Regions from separate parts of the Hyphomicrobium sp. ghe19 genome, predicted to be linked through region 1. Evidence: predicted binding sites of a transcription regulator. Region 1 holds the regulator's gene; each other region holds the start of a gene.
The links. The regulator LexA, encoded in region 1, represses DNA repair genes until DNA is damaged. The targets are predictions, from matches to a motif close to TGTTCNNNNTGTGTTCNG.

Region 1 (3,273 bases):
AACAAATTCGTACACGCACGATGGATAGATGGACCGGACACGACGCGCCCTTTGCGCGTTGATTTTCGTTTGTCCGGGGGACGTCTCAAACAAGAAGAGGTTCCAACAGAAATTGGCGAACTTTATGCAGCCGCCACCGCGATTTTCAACGCCGGTGGGGCAATGACGACCTGCTTGTGGAAGTGTGGACTAATGTTGCCATCGCAAGAAACACCCGCTTAGCACAGTCGGTCGCATCGCTCTTAATCCAGTCGAACCCGACTAGCTCTGCGGCTCCGGCCTCAATCATTTCAGGCATCACCTCATCCGAAGGACTCGTTTTATTGCCGCTTGCAACTGCGCGACGTACCAATTCTCCCCAATTCCCCCCCTCACTCAAAAAACTTATCCCCGCTCTCGCCTCCGCTCGCATAATCGTTTCGCCCATCCGGCAAAGGGTTCGTGCGCAAGGCGTTGCGCCGGGCTCGGGTGGGGCAGCCCGACCCGGGGCGTGACGCGCGCTTCCGGACAAGGCGATCGACCGGTTCGCACAGGGTGAGAAGCCTGTGTGCGGAGCATCCCGCTGACGTAAAGTGACCGCGCTCGAGACCCTGTTCTCGGTCTGTCACGGAGCGGATCGGTTCCGAGACTTCATTGCTGCACGACCCAGCCGCGGAACCCGTCCGCTTCGTGCTTTTTGGTTGGCGCAACCGACTCGCGTTCCGCGAGCCGGCCGGTTGCGCACGCTTGTTGCGTCGTCCTTCGGTCCCCTCCGGGGAGCCGGCCACCGTGCGCGTTCGATGTTGCGCCGTTCTTCGTTGTGGGTGTTGGCGCGCGAAAGGTTCAGCGTTGAGAGGAAGCGTGGAAGCTCGGGACGAAATGGTGTCCAGCGCGGCCGCCGGTGACGGCGTTGGCGATGAGCGTTCCGAGAACGGTGACGATGACGCCTATGACGATCTGCGAGAACCAACCCTGCATGGCCCGACAATGCCCGCTCAAACAGCCCATAGTCCCAATGGCGCGTCCGGTGTTGAACCAGCGGCGACCAAGTTTCCGTCGCACGGCACGCGTGCTTTTGCGCGGCCGCGTCGCGGCGGAATTCGGGCACCCCTATTGGCGCGGGTTATTCCGGCGCGGTCTATTCCGGCGCGTCTATTCCGGTTCTGGGGCCGCCGGCTTGCAGACGAGATCGATCTGCGTGCACGTCGCGTTGCGCACGTCGATCAGCGGCTTGCACTCGGCGGCCGATTGCTCGTTCGTGCATTTCAAGGCCTTCGCGGTCGCTTCCTTGCAGAGCGCCTTCATGTCGTCGCAGCCGTCGGCGCGGGCCTCTCCTCCGCAAACGGCCAGCACCGCCACGGCTGTCAGGAACAGCGGAGACCATTTCATCTGCATTTCGCGTTCTCCCGTTACCGCTCATCAGCGGAGTTTGGATTCGCGGAGCCGTTCAATCTGGCCGCTTGGCCATGCGAGGCATTCGAGCCACTCGCGCGTGGCCATTGACGCTGTCGAATAGGGATAACGCGGGGCGCGCTTGCGGAACGAGACAAGAACGTGTAGCGTACATACATGATTTGTACCGTCATTCAGCGGGGGTCCGATCGGTGGTCAGCGTTTCGGCCCACGGTCCCCGCGCAGCCATGGAAGGCTTGAGACGAAACGCGATGCTCACCGAGAAACAGAAAGACCTCCTGCTTTTCATCCATGCGCGCATGCAGGAACGCGGCGTGCCCCCATCCTTCGACGAAATGAAGGATGCGCTGGATCTGAGGTCTAAGTCCGGCATTCACCGCCTAATCACGGCCCTGGTCGAGCGCGGTTTCATCCGCCGGCTGCCGCACAGGGCGCGGGCGATCGAGGTCATCAAGCTGCCGGACAATCAGACCGGCGGCCAGACAGGCGCCCAGAACGGCGGACAGAACATTGGGCCAAGTGCCGGCCAACACGCGGGCCACTCTTCAGGCGCGTCCGTCGCATCCATGCCTCAACGCAGCGGCTTCCAGCCGAGCGTGATCGAGGGCTCGGGACCACGGGCGAGCGTTTCTCCGCCGCCGCCGTCGCACATCATCGATGCGCGGACCGTATCGATCCCCGTCATGGGGCGGATCGCTGCCGGTACGCCGATCAGCGCCATTCAAAACCACACGCACGATATCGCCGTGCCGCCCGACATCCTGACGAACGGCGAACATTTCGCGCTCGAGGTGAAGGGCGACTCGATGATCGAGGCGGGCATTCATGACGGCGATACCGTCATTATCCGCCGGTGCAATAACGCCGAGAACGGGGACATCATCGTTGCTCTCGTCGAAGGCGAGGAAGCGACGTTGAAGCGGCTTCGCAAGAAAGGCTCGACGATTGCCCTCGAAGCGGCGAACCCCGAATTCAAGACGCGCATATTCGGGCCCGACCAGATCGACATCCAGGGCCGGCTCGTGGGGCTGTTGCGGCGCTACTGAGCTACTGGGCTACTCAGCGCTAGGAGGTCTTACTGGGCGTCGTTGGCGGCCGGCACGGCATTCGTAAACTCTGGCTCAAAGTCCGGTTCCTCGCCCGGATCGCTCTCGGCAAGCGTTCGCGGCTCGGCTTCAGCTTCCGCCATTGACCGCGGTGGCGCCGCAGCCGGCGGCGCTGCGCCGGGTGTCTCCCGTATGCGGGGTTTCGGAAGGCCGCCGGGCGTTTTCCTTTCGGGCATGACGCTCCACGGCCGTTCGCCGCGGCGGGATGCGACCGTCTCAAGGTGCACGCGCGGCTCGGGGTTATCATCGCTGCGATCGATGTATAGGGCGTAGGCGCCGTTGCGCCAACGGTCGAAGACGTCGATGACGGTCGCCGGCACCGCGCAGTCCTCGGGCTTCGGGTCGTTGATCACCAGCACATCGGCATTGAGGCAATCGTCGGTCACGGCTGCCGGATGCCGGGCGACCGCGACCGTTGCGCCTTTGACGTGGGCAATGCATCCGACCGCGTCACACGAGAACGCGTCGCCGGATTGCGCCTCGCGGGCCGTCCGTCCGTCTCCGTCGTATTCGAGCCAGCGATCCAGGTCATATTTCGCGCCCTTGTTCGGCAGTGCGGAGAGTTTCCCAGACGTATCGCGCACGGCGATCAGGCCTTTCTGGCCGATGAGAATATCCGGTCGTGACATCAATGGCGCTCCGAGCAGGCCCAGAACGCAAAGAGCGACGCCAAAGAGGCGGATTCGCGTTTGCCAAAGCGAAAGCCAAATTCCTCCCGCAAGCATGAGAATGAACGCGAATGCCGGAATTTCCGGAAGGTGGCCGACGGCGCCGG
Region 2 (3,273 bases), 770 kb from region 1:
ATGTTCTCACACGCAATCGTTGTCCTGCTGGCGCTCGGCGCGGCCGCGCTGGCATTTGGATTCGTGCTGTTTGCGGTTTCGGTCACCCGGGATGACGCCGCGGATTTGGACAAGGCCGATGGCATCGTCGTGCTGACCGGCGGCGACAATCGGATCGAGGCGGGTGCGAAGCTTATGAGCGAAGGGCGCGCCAAGCGCATGCTCATTTCGGGCGTCAATCGCAAGGTCAGCCGCGAAGAGATGCAGCGGATCGTCCGTATCGATAATCGCGTTTTCAATTGCTGCGTCGACCTCGGATACGAAGCGCTCGACACGGTCGGCAATGCCGACGAGACGAGAACGTGGGCCAATACGAACGGCTACTCGAAGCTGATCGTCGTGACCTCGCGCTATCACATGCCTCGCAGTCTCGCAGAGCTGGCTCTCGTCATGCCGGGAGTCACGCTCCTGCCATATGCGGTCACTCCGAAGCGCTTCCCTGAGACGGCCTGGTGGCTGCACGTCGCGACGACGAGGGTGCTGCTTTCCGAATATCTGAAATTTCTCCCGGCCGTCGCTCGCCTCACCGCGCAGCGCGTCATCGATTGGCGCGACGGGCAATCGGTCGCGATCGTCCCACAGAAGCGCGCCGATGGCTGAGCAACCGCTGCCTGGACCCGGCGCATTGGTCGTCGTGCGTTCGCTCATTTATTTCGTCGTCTTTTACGTCGTCACTGCGCTTTATCTGGTGCTCGGCTCGTGGCTGCTCATCGGGCCGCGATCCTGGGCGATGAAGGGTCTCGAGGTTCACGGGCGGACGTGCGTCTGGCTGCTCCGCCTGATTTGCGGAACCAAGCTCGAGGTTCGCGGGCGCGAAAATGTGCCGAAGACGGGCTGCCTCGTCATCGCCAAGCATCAGTCGGCCTGGGACACTTTCGGGCTCATTTCGCTCTTTCGCGATCCGGCGATCGTGCTCAAGGACGAGCTGAAGTGGATCCCATTCTACGGCTGGTTCTGCGTCAAGTTCGAGCACATTCTCGTCAAACGCGAGAAGGCTTCGGCGGCACTCAAATCGATGATCCGAGACGCCCGGCAACGCATTAGTATCAACCGCGAGGTCGTCATTTTTCCGGAAGGTACCCGAACGATACCGGGTTCCTCTCCCGATTATAAACCCGGCTACGTCGCCCTCTACGAAGCGCTCGGTGTCGCCACAGTGCCGCTAGCGCTCAACTCCGGACTGTTCTGGCCGCGCCGCAGTCTCTGGCGCTATCCAGGGACGATCGTCGTCGAGTTTCTGCCGGCGCTGCCGCCCGGATTGCCGCGCGCCGAATTCCGCTCGCGCGTCGAATCGGCGATCGAAGCAGCGAGCACGCGGCTCATCGAGGAAGCTGCAAGAAGCCCTTCGCCGCCGCCGCTCGCACTGGCCTACAGGCGCGCGCACGCCAGCTGACGTTGTCCACAGCACCGCGAAGCAAGCAGGGCCCGTCTAAATCGCATGATGTGCGGATGCCGCAATGCGGGGGAAATCGTCGTTCCCGCATGGTTTGTTATGCACGGATGCCTCTTCGATATGGCACGGTCGAGCCCTCATCGTTTTTCTCGTTTTCCAATCATGGAGACTTCCAATGCGCACTGCCGCCCGAATGATGTGGGCCGTTATCGCCGTCGCAGGCGCTGCCATGGCGGCTGCGCCGGCGGAAGCCAAAGACTGTTTCAAGAAAGCCGCCGAAGGCGTCGCCCTCACCGAGAAGCTCGCCCATTTCCAGGTCGATGCGGCCCTATTGCAAGCGACCGACTGGAGCATCTATTTCACCTGGGTATCCGGCAACGGCACGCCCGGCTATTCGTTCGGCCCGCGCCGCTATAAGTGCAGCGCCGGAACGATCGGCTGGCAGTGCAAGGGCGAAGCGACGCTCTGCAAGCTCTAAGAGCGGCGATTTCGACTGATCTACAAAGCCGTCGGCCCGTTGATCCGGGCTGGCGGTTTTTTGTTTGTGGAACGAGGTCGCCTCAAACCGTTTGACAGAGAAGGATTGAGAACATATAGTGAACGCGGATTGAAGATGGGGCTTTAATACCCATATTCAGGGCACCCGATGAGCGCGATTTTTTCAGATCTTCCGGCCATTTCCGACGCTATCTGGCGGCGTAAATATCGCTTTGCCGGTTCGTCGACCGTCGCGGCGGACTGTACGATCGAAGACACGTTCCGGCGGATCGCGGCTGCTGCGGCGTCGGTCGAGAAGCCGGCAGCGCGAGAGAAGTGGGCCAGCGCCTTTTACGATTCGATGTCGGACTTCGGCTTTCAGCCGGCCGGGCGCATTATCGTGGGGGCCGGTACCGACCGGAACGTCACGCTCTTCAACTGCTTCGTTCTGGGCCGAATCGGCGACGACCTTTCGAGCATTTTCGACAACGTCAAAGATGCGGCGCTGACGATGCAGGCGGGCGGCGGCATCGGTCACGATTTCTCGACGCTTCGCCCGCAGGGCGCGCCGGTCAAAAGCATCGGAGCGGACGCATCGGGGCCTGTGAGCTTCATGGATGTCTGGGACGCGATGTGCCGGACGATCATGTCGGCCGGTCAACGCCGCGGGGCGATGATGGCGACGCTTCGATGCGATCATCCGGACATCGAGACGTTCATCGCGGCGAAGGCGGATTCGCAGCGGCTGCGGAATTTCAACCTCTCGGTTCTCGTGACCGACGCGTTCATGGATGCTGTGAAGCGCCGCGCATCATGGGACCTCGTTTTCGAAGGCAAGATTTACAAGACGGTCGACGCACGCGCGTTATGGGACAAGATCATGCGTGCGACGTATGATTATGCGGAGCCCGGCGTCATCTTCATCGACCGGGTGAACGCCGCGAACAACCTCGAATATTGCGAAACGATCTCCGCAACGAACCCGTGCGGGGAGCAACCGCTTCCTCCTTATGGCGCCTGCCTATTGGGATCGATCAATCTCGCGCGCCTCGTCGAACATCCGTTCACGCCCGCAGCAGATATCGACCTCGCGAGGCTCGAAGCTCGCGTCGCGATGGCGGTTCGGTTTCTCGACAATGTCATAGATATCTCGCGCTATCCGCTCGAAGCGCAGGCCGCGGAAGCCCGTGCCAAGCGCCGCATCGGCCTGGGCATCACAGGCCTCGCGGATGCGCTGATTTTTCTTGGGCTTCGTTACGGCAACGCGGCGGCGCGGGAAAAGGCTGCCGAGTGGATGGCCGCGATCCAGAACGCTGCCTATCGGGCGAGCGCGGCTCTTGCGGCTGAGAAAGGCGCATTTCCGC
Region 3 (3,273 bases), 1.3 Mb from region 1:
GCGCTTTCAAATCCGCGCATCGAAAATCTGGGCGACCTCGATGTCGTCCTGCTGCGGCAAGATCCGCCGTTCGACATGGCCTACATCACCACGACCCATCTGCTCGAACGCATCCACCCGAAAACGCTCGTCGTCAACGATCCGGCAAGCGTTCGCAACGCGCCGGAAAAACTGTTCGTCCTGGATTTCCTCGACCTGATGCCGCCGACGCTCGTCACGCGCTCGCTCGCCGACGTGCAGGCGTTCCGCGCCGAGTATAAGGACATCATCGTCAAGCCGCTCTACGGCAACGGCGGCGCCGCCGTATTCCGCATCAGACCGGAGGACGGCAATCTCGGCTCCCTCGTCGAGCTCTTTCAAACCGTGTTCCGCGAACCCTTCATGGTGCAGGAATTCCGCGCCGAGGTGAAGGACGGCGACAAACGCATCATCCTGGTCGATGGCGAAATCGCAGGCGCGATCAACCGCGTTCCCCAGGCCGGAGAAACGCGTTCGAACCTCCACGTCGGAGGCACCGCGCAGGCCGTTGAACTGACAGACCGCGACCGCGAGATCTGCGCCCGTCTCAAACCCGAATTGAAACGCCGCGGACTGATCTTCACCGGCATCGACGTCATCGGCCCGTACATCACCGAAATCAATGTCACGTCCCCGACGGGCATTCGTCAGGTGAAGAAGTTCGGCGGCAACGACATCGCCGCGATGATCTGGGACGTCATCGAAGACAAGAGAAGATCGCAAGCATGAACGCGCGTGTCGATATCAGGATGATGAAAGGCCAATTCACGATGAGATCGATCACGATCGCAAGCTTGCTCGCGGCGCTTTTGTTCGTTGCCCCCGCGTTGCCATGGAATGAAGCGCAGGCCGTTACCGCCTCACCGTTCGCGCCGCTGCTCGGGCGATGGTCGGGCATCGGCATGATTGGCTACAAGGAGAGCCCGGCCGAAAAAATCAAATGCCGCGCGACTTACCTTTTGACGGACACCGAGGACGAACTGAAACAGACGATCCGCTGCGCCACGGCGGGCGGCGCCGTCGAGATCGTCAGCAATGTGAAGGAGTCCGCCGGCAAACTGTCCGGGCATTGGAAGGAAACGATCCATAACTTCGAAGGCGACCTGATCGGCGACGTCACGCCGAAGGGCTTTCACGTCGTCATCCAAGGCACCGACGTTACCGCCAACATGGACATCGACGTCCGCAACGATAAGCAGGCGGTCGAAATCCAGTTCACGAATTCAAGCTTGATCGGCATGACGCTGGTGATGACGAAGGGGTGAGCGGCTTTTGAACTACTCTTTGGGATCTAATGCTTTGCGTTTAGGTGGCACATTGGTTGGCGCCGGCGGACGAGCAAAGCCAGCCGACGCCATAAAGTCTAAGCTGACTTCTTCAAGCGCAAAAGGGCCTCTTGCCGACTGCCCCGGTGACGATGCTCTTTCAGGACTTCGTTGACGCGGCCGCCATTGACGTCGAATTGTGCGGCGATCCGGCTTTGAAGTTCGCCAGCCCAACTCAAAAGCCAGATCTTAACAGCGTCTTCAAAGGTGAGCCGATGGCTCGGACTGCCGATAGTCTTCTTCATTAGCTACTCCATAAGAGTAGCCAGTTGAGGGCTTGACCGATTCAGCCGATTGATTCATCGTGCCGAAGCATACTAAGTTGCCGCCCTCAACCGGCGGTTGCAAATAAGCTTCGCACGTCTGATCACGTGCGGAGCTTTCTTTTTTGCTCGAAGTGATTCGAACGAGAAAACTATGAATGGACGCCTAAAATCCGTCAACAAATCAGCGGCAGATATTGGGGGTAGCATAGACAACAATTACTATATCTAGTATGGCTTGAATGTTCCCCCTTCGTTCTTGACTTTATCTCACCCCGCTGATTAGCTCTCCTTGGGGGAGCAAAATGTACGGTCAGATCTCCACGCTCGCGTTCATCGGCATCGAGGCACGGCCTGTCGAAGTGCAGGTCCGCGTGACCCCTGGAGCCGCCGCCTTCGCCATCGTCGGCCTGCCCGACAAGGCGGTGGCCGAAAGCCGCGAACGCGTCCGCAACGCCCTCCACGCCGTCGGTCTCGGGCTCCCCTTCAAGCACATCACGGTCAACCTCGCGCCCGCCGACCTGCCGAAGGAAGGCAGCCATTTCGATTTGCCCATCGTGCTCGCGATGATGTGCGCGATGGAGGCCATCGCGCCCGACGCCATCGCAGGCTATGCCGCGATCGGCGAACTGGCGCTGGACGGCTCGATACGCGCCGTGCCGGGCACGCTGCCGGCTGCAATGGGCGCCAACGCCATCGGCAAGGGTCTCATCTGCCCCGCAGCCTCGGGCCCCGAAGCGGCGTGGGCGAGCGAGGACCTCGCCATCCTGGCGGCCCCGCATCTCCTGTCGCTCGTCAATCACTTCAAGGGCACGCAGACGCTGTCGCGGCCCGAGCCCAACGTCCTGCCGACGCAGAGCTATGCGGCCGACCTCCGCGATATCAAAGGCCAGGAAACAGCCAAGCGCGTCTTGGAAATAGCAGCGGCGGGGAACCACAACCTGCTGATGATCGGGCCGCCCGGCTCCGGCAAATCGATGCTCGCCTCGCGCCTGCCGTCGATCCTTCCGCATCTGCAACCCGAAGAGATCCTTGAAGTCTCGATGGTGCATTCGCTCGCGGGCGAGCTCGTCGGCGGCAAGCTCACGGTCGAACGCCCATTTCGCGCGCCGCATCATTCGGCGAGCATGGCCTCGCTCGTCGGCGGCGGCTCGCGCCCTCGCCCCGGCGAGGTCTCGCTTGCGCACCATGGCGTCCTCTTTCTCGATGAGCTGCCCGAGTTCCAGCCGAACGTGCTTGACGCTTTGCGCCAGCCGTTGGAGTCGGGCGAAACCGTCATCGCTCGCGCGAACCACCGTATTGCCTACCCCTCCCGCATTCAGCTGATCGCGGCGATGAACCCGTGCAAATGCGGGGGCAGCAATCCCGGCGAACCGTGCCGTCGCGGTCCGCGCTGCGCTGGCGATTATCAGGCGCGCGTGTCGGGGCCGCTGCTGGACCGCATCGATCTGCAGATCGAGGTCCCGGCGATATCAGCGGCTGATCTTGTTCTGCCCGCGCCGTCCGAAGGAAGCGCCGAAGTCCGCTCTCGCGTCGCCGCGGCTCGCGATCGTCAACGCACGCGCTTCGCGGCGCTGGGCGCAAAAGGCGTCCGCACGAATGCCGATTGCTCGGCAACGCTTCTCGAACAGACGGCGACGCCCGATGAAGCGGGCGTGGCGCTGCTC

Region 2: a site for LexA is predicted at 2,018-2,035, ahead of AACL53_RS17175 (adenosylcobalamin-dependent ribonucleoside-diphosphate reductase). Genes of this name have one in related genera too.
Region 3: a site for LexA is predicted at 1,850-1,867, ahead of AACL53_RS19790 (YifB family Mg chelatase-like AAA ATPase). Genes of this name have one in related genera too.

Annotation. Positions count from the first base shown of each region.
Region 1 covers NZ_LR743509.1:2,859,309-2,862,581, forward strand. The annotation lists gene AACL53_RS13715 (hypothetical protein) at 1-222, shown strand, start outside; gene AACL53_RS13720 (hypothetical protein) at 823-957, opposite strand; gene AACL53_RS13725 (hypothetical protein) at 1,132-1,374, opposite strand; gene lexA (transcriptional repressor LexA) at 1,644-2,438, shown strand; gene AACL53_RS13735 (ComEC/Rec2 family competence protein) at 2,468-3,273, opposite strand, start outside.
Region 2 covers NZ_LR743509.1:3,624,998-3,628,270, forward strand. The annotation lists gene AACL53_RS17160 (YdcF family protein) at 1-639, shown strand, start outside; gene AACL53_RS17165 (1-acyl-sn-glycerol-3-phosphate acyltransferase) at 632-1,432, shown strand; gene AACL53_RS17170 (hypothetical protein) at 1,608-1,910, shown strand; gene AACL53_RS17175 (adenosylcobalamin-dependent ribonucleoside-diphosphate reductase) at 2,079-3,273, shown strand, end outside.
Region 3 covers NZ_LR743509.1:4,176,143-4,179,415, reverse strand. The annotation lists gene gshB (glutathione synthase) at 1-747, shown strand, start outside; gene AACL53_RS19800 (hypothetical protein) at 744-1,283, shown strand; gene AACL53_RS19795 (hypothetical protein) at 1,382-1,588, opposite strand; gene AACL53_RS19790 (YifB family Mg chelatase-like AAA ATPase) at 1,912-3,273, shown strand, end outside.